Regions from separate parts of the Frateuria sp. GZRR33 genome, predicted to be linked through region 1. Evidence: predicted binding sites of a transcription regulator. Region 1 holds the regulator's gene; each other region holds the start of a gene.
What was found. Region 1 encodes sigma-54, which starts transcription at its own class of promoters, with help from an activator protein. Its sites were predicted from a motif close to TGGCACGNGCNTTGC; they were not measured.
Positions count from the first base shown of each region.

Region 2: a site for sigma-54 is predicted at 1,778-1,792, ahead of flgB (flagellar basal body rod protein FlgB). Genes of this name have one in related genera too.
Region 3: a site for sigma-54 is predicted at 2,108-2,122, ahead of glnA (type I glutamate--ammonia ligase). Genes of this name have one in related genera too.

Region 1 is NZ_JBHZGK010000002.1:147,459-151,482, reverse strand. It holds gene lptC (LPS export ABC transporter periplasmic protein LptC) at 1-484, shown strand, start outside; gene lptA (lipopolysaccharide transport periplasmic protein LptA) at 450-1,055, shown strand; gene lptB (LPS export ABC transporter ATP-binding protein) at 1,059-1,778, shown strand; gene ACFWZU_RS03055 (RNA polymerase factor sigma-54) at 1,879-3,321, shown strand; gene hpf (ribosome hibernation-promoting factor, HPF/YfiA family) at 3,446-3,769, shown strand.
Region 2 is NZ_JBHZGK010000002.1:342,192-346,215, reverse strand. It holds gene flgE (flagellar hook protein FlgE) at 1-235, opposite strand, end outside; gene ACFWZU_RS03960 (flagellar hook assembly protein FlgD) at 255-899, opposite strand; gene flgC (flagellar basal body rod protein FlgC) at 909-1,331, opposite strand; gene flgB (flagellar basal body rod protein FlgB) at 1,331-1,735, opposite strand; gene ACFWZU_RS03945 (chemotaxis protein) at 1,957-2,886, opposite strand; gene ACFWZU_RS03940 (methyl-accepting chemotaxis protein) at 3,234-4,024, shown strand, end outside.
Region 3 is NZ_JBHZGK010000005.1:300,456-304,479, reverse strand. It holds gene ACFWZU_RS08860 (DUF2235 domain-containing protein) at 1-589, shown strand, start outside; gene glnA (type I glutamate--ammonia ligase) at 660-2,069, opposite strand; gene ACFWZU_RS08850 (undecaprenyl-diphosphate phosphatase) at 2,329-3,126, shown strand; gene ACFWZU_RS08845 (energy transducer TonB) at 3,145-3,966, opposite strand.

The DNA of each region.
Region 1 (4,024 bases):
CGAGTTCGTCGGCCCGCCACGCTCGGGCTACACGCTGACCGACTTCAGGCTGACCCAGTACGGCACCGACGGCCTGCCCAGCTTCCTGATCCACGCGCCGCAACTGGAACGGCGCGAGGGCGACGAATCGCTGTACATCAACGCGCCCGAATTCCGCCTGCCCTCCAACCAGCCGGCGGTGCCCGACTGGCTTGGCCACTCGCTGTACGGCTGGGTCAACCACGACGGCACCCTGCTCAAGCTGCAGGGGCCGGTGCACCTGGAGCGGGCCGCGTTCGACGACACGCCGCGCACGACGATCGACACGTCCGACGTCACCGCCTGGCCGAAGCAGAACCGTCTCGAGACGGCCGCGCCGGCGCAGCTGGTGCAGGGCGGCACTAGAATCCACGGCGTCGGCATGCGTGCCGACCTCAACGACAAACACCTGGAGCTGCTCGATGACGTCCATGCCACGTTCCCGCCCCGCCAGCACGCGCGCTAGCACCCGCGCCAGCTGGGCGCTGGCCCTGCTGGGCCTGCTGGTGCTGGCGCCGGTACAGGCCAAGCGCACCGACCGCGACCAGCCGATGGACGTGCAGGCCTCGCACTTCGACGGTTTCCGCAAGCCCGATAGCACCACCACGCTCAAGGGCAACGTGGTGATCACCCAGGGCTCGCTGAAGGCCACCGGCGACCTGGCCAAGGTGCACTTCGATGCGAACGCCGAGATCGACAGCGTGGTGCTCACCGGCAGCCCGGCGCACATCCAGCAGCTGGACGACAACGGCAACCTGATGCAGGGCGCGGCCGCCACCATCGACTACCAGGTGGCCAGGGACTTCGCCGTGCTGCAGGGTCACGCCTCGATCACCCAGCAGGGCCGCGGCGAGGCGCACGGCGACCGCCTCACCTACAACACGCAGACCAGCGAGATGACCGGCGACAGCGGCGGCGACGGTCGCGTGCACATGATCTTCAAGCCCCAGCCGAAGTCGCAAGCGGCCACACCCGCCACAAGGCCGGCATCCGCTGCCAGCGCGCCCGCCCCCGCCACCAGCAGCGGGCAGCCCTGACCGATGCTCGCTGCCGAAGGCCTGCAGAAACGCTACCGCTCGCGCCAGGTCGTGCGCGATTTCGGTTTTTCGATCCGCCAGGGCGAAGTGGTCGGCCTGCTCGGCCCCAACGGTGCCGGCAAGACCACCTGCTTCTACATGGTGGTGGGCCTGGTCGAGGCCGACGGCGGCACCATCCGGCTGGACCGGCAGGACATCACCGGGCTGCCCATGCACGCCCGCGCCCGGCTGGGCATCGGCTATCTGCCGCAGGAGGCCTCGGTGTTCCGCCGGCTCTCGGTGGCCGACAACATCATGGCGGTGCTGGAGCTGCGCGAGGGCCTCACCGCCCGCCAGCGCAACGAACAGCTCGAAGGCCTGATGGACGAGCTGAAGATCGCCCACATTGCCGGCCAGAAAGGCATCAGCCTTTCCGGCGGCGAGCGCCGCCGCGTGGAGATTGCCCGCGCGCTGGCCGCACAGCCGCGCTACATGCTGCTGGACGAGCCGTTCGCCGGCGTCGACCCGATCTCGGTGGGCGAGATCCAGCGCATCGTGCGCCACCTGAAGGAACGCGGCATCGGCGTGCTGATCACCGATCACAACGTGCGCGAGACGCTGGGCATCTGCGACCGCGCCTACATCCTGAACGACGGTGAGGTGCTCTCGCGCGGCACGCCCGCGCACATCCTTGCCGACGAGAAGGTGCGTGAGGTCTATCTGGGGCGCGAGTTCAAGCTCTGAAGCGGTGATGTGACGCAGGGCCCGCCAGCACCTGCCATCGCTATGGTCGCGTCACACCCGCCGGGGTAGGATGATCCCACGTCCCTCCGCACCGGCTGGCATGAAACCCGGACTCCAGTTCCGACTCAACCAACAGCTCACCCTGACGCCGCAGTTGCAGCAGGCGATCCGGCTGTTGCAGCTGTCGCAGCTGGAGCTGGAAGCGGAACTTCGGCAGATCGCCGAAGGCAACCCGCTGCTGGAGTTCGAGGAAGAATCGGCGGAGCCCGGCGAAACCGAAGAAGAAGGCTTCAGCGCCGCTCCGGCCGAGGCGCCCACCGTCGACCACAACGTGGACGACGGCGCCGACTGGGGCGAGACCGATGGCCCCGCCGAGGCGCCCATCGATTTCTCGCTCGGCAGCAGCGCGCCATCGGGCAGCCGCGGCGAGGAGGACTTCGAACCCCAGAACGCCGCGCCAGAAACCCTGCAGGAACACCTGCTTTGGCAGTTGAACCTGTCGCCCTTCAATACGCGGCAGCGCCTGATCGCCACCGTCATCATCGACGCGCTCAACGCCGACGGCTACCTCGCCGAAGGCATCGAAGGCGTGCTCGCGGCGTTGCCGGCGGACCTCGACGCGGGCGCCGACGAGGTGGAGGCGGTACGCCGGCAGCTGCAGCGGTTCGATCCCACCGGCATCGCCAGCCTCGACCTGCGCGATTGCCTGCGCGTGCAGCTGGAGCAGTTCGATGCGGACACGCCCCAGCGCGGGCTCGCGCTGCAGATCGTCGCCGGCGAACTCGAACTGCTCGCACGCAACGACGTCGCCAAGCTCGCGCGCAAGCTGCGCGCGAGCGAGGAAGAAGTCGCCGCCGCGGCGCTGCTGATCCGCAGCCTCGACCCGCGCCCGGGCGCCGCACTCGACGCCACGCCGGTCGAGTACGTGGCGCCGGACGTCTACGCCTACAAGGAAGGCAGCCGCTGGAAGGTGAGCCTCAACCCCGACTGCCAGCCCCGGCTGGGCCTCAACCAGCACTACTGCAGCCTGATCGCGCAGGCGCGCGGCGAGGATGCCAGCTGGATGCGCGGCCAGCTGCAGGAGGCGCGCTGGTTGATCAAGAGCCTGGAATCGCGCGCCGAGACGCTGCTGAAGGTCGCCGACGCGATCGTGCGCCGACAGAGCGCCTTTCTCGACTACGGCCCCGAAGCGATGCACCCGCTGGTCCTGCGCGAGGTCGCCGAGGAAGTCGGCATGCACGAATCGACCATCTCGCGCGTGACCACGCGCAAGTACATCCATACCCCGCGCGGCACGTTCGAACTCAAGTACTTCTTCTCCAGTGGCGTCTCGACCGAGGACGGTGGCGGCGCCTCGGCCACCGCCATCCAGGCGATGATCAAGAAACTCGTCGACGCCGAGGACGCACGCAAGCCGCTGTCCGACCAGGCCCTGGCCGAGGAGCTCAACCGCAAGGGCATCCAGGTGGCCCGCCGCACCGTCGCCAAGTACCGCGAGGCCCTGCGCATCCCCAGTTCCAGCGAGCGCCAGCGCGCTGGCTGACCGTCCCCTGAAACCCAGCACTTGGAACCGGCCCGAACGATCCCATACGAATGAGTGAACCGGCATGCCGCCACGGCATGCGAACCCGCCGCCCCACGGCGGCCCGTAACAGAGGAGGCGCCCCATGCAGTTCCAACTCACCGGCCAGCAGATCGAAGTCACGCCCGCCCTGCGTGCGCATGCCGAGTCCCGGCTCGATCGCCTGACCCGCCTCGACGAAAGGTGCCTGGGCCTGACCATGGTGCTGTCGATCGACAAGCTGCAGCACTGCGCCGACGCCACCTTGAGCACCACGGGTGCCGCGCTTCATGCGGCGGCGTGCGGTGCGGACATGTACGCCTCCATCGACATGGTGTTCGACAAGCTCGCCGCGCAGTTGCGTCGCCATCGCGACAAGGTGACCGACAAGCACCAGCAGGAGGCGCGGGAAGCCCGCCAGATCGGCTGAGCGCCCCCGCCCGGCAAAAAGGCCCGCCCCGGTGGCGGGTCTTTTTTTGCCCGAAGCGACGTGCCCAACATCAAGCCCGCCGCCGCGGCCGCGGGAGGCTGCCGACAGGCGGCTGGGAGCGACTTTGGCGAGCGATATCCGTGTCAGCCCGCCGCAGGGCTTCACCCATCCGCCCCGCAGGCACCTTCCCCGTGAACCGGCAAGGATCCAGCACGCAAGCCAGATACCGCGAGCGCATCGATCGTCCCTGCGACA
Region 2 (4,024 bases), 190 kb from region 1:
TGTTGCCGGTGTTCTCCACGTTGCCGGCGGCGAACTGCTGCGCCACGTCGGCCAGCCGCACGCCGCTGCCGATGGCGGTCGCCGAGAGGTTGCGCCCGGCCGAGTTGTAGAGCTCGGCGAACTCTGCGCGCGAGCCCTTGAAGCCGGTCGTGCCGGTATTGGCGATGTTGTTGGCGGTGACCTCGAGGTCCTTGGAGGCCGCGTTCAGGCCGCTCAGCGCGATATTGAAAGCCATCGGTGTTTCCCCTGATGAATTAGTTGACGCGCGCGACCTGGCTCAGCAGCACGCCGCCGAAACCGTCCACGTCGAGATAGGCGCCATCGGCGCTGGTCATGCCCACGCCGGCGACCTTGCCGGTGACATAGGTGGCCACCGCGGTGTTGCCGGTCTGCGCAGCCAGGCCGTAGGTGCCCGGGGGCAGCGGCTGGCCGTCGTTGCCGGTGCCGTCCCAGTGGAAATCGGTGAGGCCTGCGGTCTGCGTGCCCAGGTCGATCGTGCGAACCACGTTGCCGGCGTTGTCCACGATCTGCACCAGCGTGCGGCCGCCGCCGTCCGGCACGTTGACCGCGCCATCGAGGCTGCCGCCCTGCAGGCGACCGACCGGCGACGGCACGGTGACGTCGCGGCCGACCATGCTGGAGGCCTGCAGCAACTGGTTGCCCTGCATCGACTGCGCGAGCGCGTCGAAGGAGGTCTGCAGGTTCTGCGTGGCCGATACCTGGTTGATCTGCGCGAGCTGGCTGACCATCTGCGAGGAATCCATCGGCTGGGTCGGGTCCTGATTGCGCATCTGCTGGATCAGCAGGCTCAGGAAATCGGACTGGCTCAGCGTCTTGGTCTGGCCGAGTGCGCTGGCTGCGCCGGCGGCGCTGCTGGAATTGATGGCGAGGTCGCTCATGGCCGCTCCTTACTTCCCGAGGTCCAGCGTCTTCTGCATCAGTTGGCGCGCGGTGTTCATCACCTCGACGTTGTTCTGGTAGGAGCGCGAGGCGGAAATCATGTTGACCAGCTCGTCCACCGGGTTGACGTTGCTCTGGTAGACGTAGCCGTCGGCATCGGCGAGCGGGTTGCCCGGCTCGTAGCGGCTGGTGATGGCGTTGGGGCTTTCGGTGACGCCGAGCACCTTGACGCCGTCGCTGCCGGCGTCGGCCGGCTGGCCGTTCAGCCCATTGCGGATCGCGGCGAACAGCGGCTCCTTGGCGCGGTAGGCGGCGTCAGGCGAGCTGGCCACGCTGTCGGCGTTGGCCAGGTTGCTGGCCACGGTGTTGAGCCGGGTGGACTGCGCCGCCATGCCGGAGCCGGCGACGTTGAAGACATTGAACAGCGACATCAGCCCTGGCCTCCGGTGATCGCGGTCCGCAGCATGCGGATCTGCGCGGTGATGAAGGCCATGCTCGCCTGGTAGTGGACGCTGTTGGCGGCGAAGGCGGCCTGCTCCTGCTGCGCGTCGACGGTGTTGCCGTCCATGCTCGGCTGGGTCGGTACGCGGTAGGCGAGCGTGTCGCGGGCCTGGGCGACCGGATCGATCTGGCCGGCGGTCGGCGCGGCCAGCGGCAGGCTGCCGTCGCCGCTGCTGCCGGCAGCGGCGAGCGCCTTGCGGAAGTCGACGTCGCGCGCGAGGTAGCCGGGCGTGTCGGCGTTGGCCAGGTTGCTGGCCAGCACTTCGGTGCGGCGCTGCCACAGCGCAAGCGCGCCGGTGTGCATGCCGAACAGGTTGTCGATGGATTGGCTCATCGCTTGCCTCCGCGCGGTCGATGTGTCCGCACGGGGCTGGAGGCAAGTTGTGTGCCATGGGGGCGCGAAGCCTTGCTGGAGCTGGCCTGGCGCGTTGAGCCGGATTTTCGTTTACGGGCAGAGTCGGATTTCCGACACCCACGTGTACCCCCTGTAGGAGCGCACTTGGGCGCGACCGCCGTGCACCCGGGTCGCGCCCAAGTGCGCTCCTACAGGGAGAGTCAGCCTTCGCCCTCTTGTGGCAGCAGGTCGATCACCGCCTGCGCCAGCAGGTCCGGCTGGAACTTGGCGATGAAGCGGTCGGCATTGACCTCGCGCACTATCGCTTCGTTGAACAGGCCGCTCAGCGAGCTGTGCAGCACGACCTTGAGCCGCCGCAGCGTGGGCGTTTCGCGGATAGCGCGGGTCAGCGCGTAACCGTCCAGCCGCGGCATTTCGATGTCCGACACCACCAAATTGACGCCCTCCTCCGGCTCCCCTTCGGCCAGCTCGGTGAGGCGGTCGAGCGCCTCGCGGCCATCCTGAGCCACCACGCACTCGATGTTCATCTGCTGGAAGATGCTGATCAGCCGGCGGCGCGCGACCACCGAGTCGTCCGCCACCAGCACGCGGCGCGGACGCAGCGTGTGCGCGCCGGCAGCCCGCTGCATCTGGGTGGAAAGCTCGCCGGGCGCACCATCGATGCTCGCCAGCACGTGCTCCACGTCCACCACCGCCACCAGCGCGCCGTTGATGCGGGTCACCGCGTTGACGCGCGGGCCGAAGCCGAGCGCGGCGCTGGGCGCGACCAGCGACTCGCCCTCGCAATGGACCATGTTCTTCAGGTCCGACACCAGGAAGCCCTGCACGGTGCGGCTGAACTCGGTGACCATCAGGTGCGCGGAGGGCTCCTCGATCAGCGCCGGATAGCCCAGTGCCGCGGCCAGGTCGATCACCGGGATGGTCTGCCCGCGGTAGTCGCAACTGCCGGCGATCAGCGCGTGCGCACCGGGCATGCGTTCCAGCGGCGGCCGGCGAAGCACCTCGCGCACCTTGAACACGTTGATGCCAAACAACTGCGCGTCGCCCAGGCGGAACAGCAGCATCGCCACCCGGTTGTGCCCGGCCAGGCGGGTCTGGCGTTCGACGTTTTCCAGCAGCGCGCCGGCCATGCATGTCTCCAGCAAAGTAAGGACTAGGCCCCCGCGTATCGGCCGCCTGTCCCGGCGCTTGAGGTCGTCTCTCGATGCGCGCATCCCACCCGCGTCTTCCCCCGTTCCACGGGGAAGGTGCCGACAGGCGGATGGGGGCGCTCCTGGGCGGGTTGTCCGGTGAGCTCCCCGCAAGACTTCCCCCATCCGCCCTTCGGGCACCTTCCCCCGCCCGCGGGGGAAGGAACAGAGCGGCGCTTCCACACAGGCGGGGACGCAAAGTCGGCACTGGCACACGCATTGCTTGTTCAAGTTTCGACGCATCCAGACGATGTCATGAACATTCATCCGCAGGAACCGCAATCCACATGAGCCTGATCCGTAGCCAGTCCCTGGCCGCGCTGGTCCAAGCGGCCGCCGCTGGCGACGAGGCCCGCCTCGCGCAGTTGTCGCACCAGCACCCGGCGGTCGCCCGCGCGCTGGCCCCGCTGCTGGCCCGCCTGGACGCCGGCCAGCCGTCGGTGCTGGCGCTGCAGACCCTGGAACAGCAGGGCCTGGTGCTGGCCGCCGCGCAATTGCTGGGGCGCGAACAGTCGTCGCTGGACAAGGCCACCCAGGAAAGCCGCGACGGCGTCGGCCGCTTGACGGACGCCAGCGCCGGAATCTCGACGGCCCTGCAGCAGGTCGCCACCGCCTTGACGCAGGTCGAGCAGGCGCGCCAGACCGGCAGCGCCGGCGTCAGCGAGCTGGATGGCCAGCTGCGCCTGCTGCGCAGCGCACTGTCGGCGATGAACCGCAACCAGGCCCGCCTGGCCGAGCAGGTCGAGCAGATCCGCAAGCTCACCGGCGTGGTGCAGGAAATCGCCCACCAGACCAATCTGGTCGCACTGAACGCGGCGATCGAAGCGGCGCGCGCCGGCGAAGCCGGGCGCGGGTTCGCCGTGGTCGCCGACGAGGTCAAGCAGCTCGCCGAGAAGACCACCCAGGCGACCACCGAGATCGAAACGGTCACCGGCTCCATCGGTGACTTCTCGCGGCAGCTCGACGTCGACGTGCAGCAGGGCATGCAGCGCCTGGAGCACGCACAGTCCGGCGTCAGCCAGGCCAACGGCGCGATGGGCAAGAGCGCCGAGGCGCTTGCCGGCGCCAGCGAGAAGGT
Region 3 (4,024 bases), on a different contig from region 1:
GCGCGCGGTGGCGCAGGTGGCCAGGACCAGCGTGCTGGCCGGCCTGCTGCATCCCAGTGCGCTCGCGCGACAGGCCGACCCGCCGCTCGCGCAGGGCGACTACTGGCCCACCCGCGGGCTCGCCGGCGGCGAGCGGACGACGCTGGACGTGTTCGCCTCGACCCACTGGAACATCACCGGTCTGTACCTGGAGGCCGGCGTCACCTACCGCTTCACCGCCTCGGGCGAATGGCTCGACGCGGGCGCCAAGTTCTCCCCCGCCGGCGGCGAGGTCGACGGGCACCATGCCTCCGACATCGCGCGACTGGCCGCTTCCGCGCTGGGCTCGGTGGAACACGCGTTCAACACCGCCAGCCATGGCGACAGCGATTTCTGGTTCACTCGTCGCCTCGAGTCCGCGCCGTGGTGCGCATTGATCGGCTTCGTGGCCAACGGCGAAGGCGACGAGCGCGGCGAGACTTTCGTGATCGGCGCGGGCTGCCGCTTCACCCCGGGCGCCAGCGGCTACTTCTACGCCTACGCCAACGACGCCTGGCAGGCCTACGCCAACAATCACGGCAGCGTGGCGCTGGTGGTCGAGCGGCCCTGAACGTGTCGCAAAGCCACTCCAAAAGAAACGGGCGCCGAAGCGCCCGTCCCCTCGACCCCTGTTGCTGCGGTCAGATCGCGTAGTACATCTGGAACTCCAGCGGGTGCGTGCTGGCGCGGTAGGCAGTCACTTCCTTCATCTTCAGCTCGATGTAGGCGTCGATGAAGTCGTCGGTGAACACGCCGCCGGCCTTGAGGAACTCACGGTCCTTGTCCAGCGCGTTGAGCGCTTCGTCCAGGCTCGCGCACACCTGCGGGATGTTCTTCTCTTCTTCCGGCGGCAGGTCGTAGAGGTCCTTGTCCGCCGGCGCGCCCGGATCGATCTTGTTGATGATGCCGTCCAGGCCGGCCATCATCAGCGCGGTGAACACCAGGTAGCCGGAGTTCATCGGGTCGGGGAAGCGCACCTCGATGCGGCGGCCCTTCGGGCTGGACACGTACGGGATGCGGCAGCTCGCCGAGCGGTTGCGCGCCGAGTAGGCCAGCATCACCGGCGCCTCGAAGCCCGGCACCAGCCGCTTGTAGCTGTTGGTGGTCGAGTTGGCGAACGCGTTGATCGCCTTGGCGTGCTTGAAGATGCCGCCGATGTACCACAGCGCCATCTGCGACAGGCCGCCATAGAGTTCGCCGGCGAACAGATTCTGCCCGTCCTTGGCCAGCGACTGGTGCACGTGCATGCCCGAGCCGTTGTCGCCCACCAGCGGCTTGGGCATGAAGGTCACGGTCTTGCCGTTCTGGTGCGCCACGTTCTTGATGACGTACTTCATCGTCATCAGCTCGTCGGCCTTCTTCACCAGCGTGTTGAACTTGACGCCGATCTCGCACTGGCCCGCGTTGGCCACTTCATGGTGGTGCACTTCGACCACCTGGCCGAGCGACTCGAGCACCTTGCACATGTCCGCGCGCAGGTCGCCCAGCGAGTCCACCGGCGCGACCGGGAAGTAGCCGCCCTTCACGCCCGGGCGGTGGCCGTTGTTCTGGCCGTCGTACTTGTAGCGCGAGCTCCAGGCGGCCTCTTCGGAACCGATCTCGTAGAACACGCGGCCCATGTCGTTCTGCCAGCGCACCGAGTCGAAGATGAAGAACTCCGGCTCGGGACCGAAGAAGGCGGTGTCGGCGATGCCGGTGGACTTCAGGAACGCCTCGCCGCGCTTGGCGATCGAGCGCGGGTCGCGGCCGTAGGCCTGCATGGTCGACGGCTCGAGCACGTCGCAGTGCAGGATCAGCTGGGTGTGCGCCGAGAACGGGTCCAGATGCGCGGTGTCCGGGTCGGGCAGCAGCACCATGTCCGACTCGTTGATGCCCTTCCAGCCCGGGATCGACGAGCCGTCGAACATCTTGCCGTCCTCGAAGGTCGACTCGTCGATGGCGTGCGCCGGGAAGGTGACGTGGTGGTGCTTGCCGAGCATGTCGGCGAAACGCAGGTCGACGAACTCGACGTCGTGTTCGGCGATCAGGTCGAGCACTTTCTGGGCAGTCATGGGCAAGCCTCGGAGCGGGAAAGGATGCGGGCGCCGTTGCAATGCCCGTGCCAGCCTTGATCCCTGTAGGAGCGCACCGGTGCGCGACCGCCATGGCGCTCCGGAGCAGGATGGCGGTCGCGCACCGGTGCGCTCCTACAGGGCCCATTGCACCTTTGTCGCGTCGGCCATGCACCAATTTGGCGCAACCCAGCCTCACGCCGCCGTGCCCGCTTCCCCGTAAGCTATGCCGCTTTAGCGAAGTGCCGGAGGGCCCTTAGTGAGCGACCTGATCCGCGTCATCCTGCTCGGCATCATCGAGGGCATCACCGAATTCCTGCCGATCTCCTCGACCGGCCACCTGCTGATCGCCGAGCAACTCGGCCTGGGCCAGCGTTCGGACCTGTTCAACATCGGCATCCAGGCCGGCGCGATCCTGGCGGTGACGCTGATCTACTGGAAGCGGCTGTGGCAGCTGCTGACCCAGTGGCGTGACCCGGCCAATCGCGACTACCTGGCCAAGCTGACGGTGGCGTTCCTGATCACCGCGGTGCTCGGCTTCATCGCGGTCAAGCTCGGCTTCACGCTGCCCGACACGGTGACGCCGATCGCCTGGGCGCTGGTCATCGGCGGCTTCTGGATGATCGGCGCCGAAGCCGTGGCCGCACGCCAGCCGGACCGGCGCGAGGTGACCTGGACGGTGGCGGTGCTGGTCGGTATCGCGCAGATGCTGGCCGGCGTGTTCCCCGGCACCTCGCGCTCGGCCGCGACGATCTTCGCCGCGCTGCTGGCCGGCACCAGCAATCGGGCCGCCGCCACCGAGTTCGCCTTCCTGGTCGGCATCCCGACGATGTACGCGGCGACGGGCTACGAGCTGCTCAAGGTGGTCAAGAACGGCGGTGCCGCGCACGAGGACTGGAGCGCGCTGATCGTCGGTTTCGTGGTGTCGGCGGTCGTCGCCTTTGCGGCCGTGAAGTGGCTGCTGGGCTACATCCGCACGCACCGCTTCACGCCGTTCGCGGTCTACCGCATCGGGCTGGGCGTCGCCTTGCTGCTCTGGCTGCCGGCCGGCGGCTGAAGCGCCCGGCCCGCGCCCTCAGCCCGGCGGGCCGGTCACGAGCTGGGCCGGACTGTCGAGCGCAACGGCTTCCCCGATCGGGTTGAAACCATCGGAGGCGACGGGCGCCGTTTCCTCGCGTGCCTGTCGGGAAAGCGCCTCGCTGCGGCTGATGCTGTGCAACGCATAGACGAACGGCACCTGGATACGCGTTGTCACCGGTTTCCCGTCGACCCGCTCCGGCTCCGCCAGGGCATGCCGCATCACCGCCTCGGCGGACTTGATGAAAGCCCCCGGGTTCGGATGGTTGATGCGATGGCTGGCTGCGTGGATGTCGGTCAGGGTGCCGTCCGGGTGCACGATCGCCTCCATCACGACCGATCCCTGCCCGCGCCGGCGGAGCTCGTCGAGCGGATAGCGGGGAAGCACCGGGAAGCTGAGCCTCGGCCCGTTCGAGCGGTACACCGCACGCAGCCCGTAGTTCCCGTCCGCCTGCCGCACGAGCTGCAGCACGAGTCGCACGTAGGTACGCGCGGTCGCTGCGTGCCCGTCACGCACGGGCGGCTTGAAGCGCCAGCGCGCGATGGCCTCCCGGGCCGGCGCCGTCAGTATCGCGGGGACTTCCTGCGGCAACTGGATCGCCGATATCTTGCCGTCCGTAGCGATGTCCAGCGCCACCTCGGCCCGGTATTCGCGCGCGACCTGCGCATCGGCGGCCGTGGCGCGCGCCTGCACGATGCCGGCCGCGAGCAACGCACACAGCGCCCATGCCGCCACCCTGCCTGTTCGCCCGGTATGCCGGTCGGTACCCATCGCACCTGCGCCAGTCGCGGCGGCGGCCATCCGTGTCATCGGCTTCATGCTTTCTCTCCCCGTGGATGCTCCCTCACGCGCCCGCGTGCGGGATGCCTGTTCATTG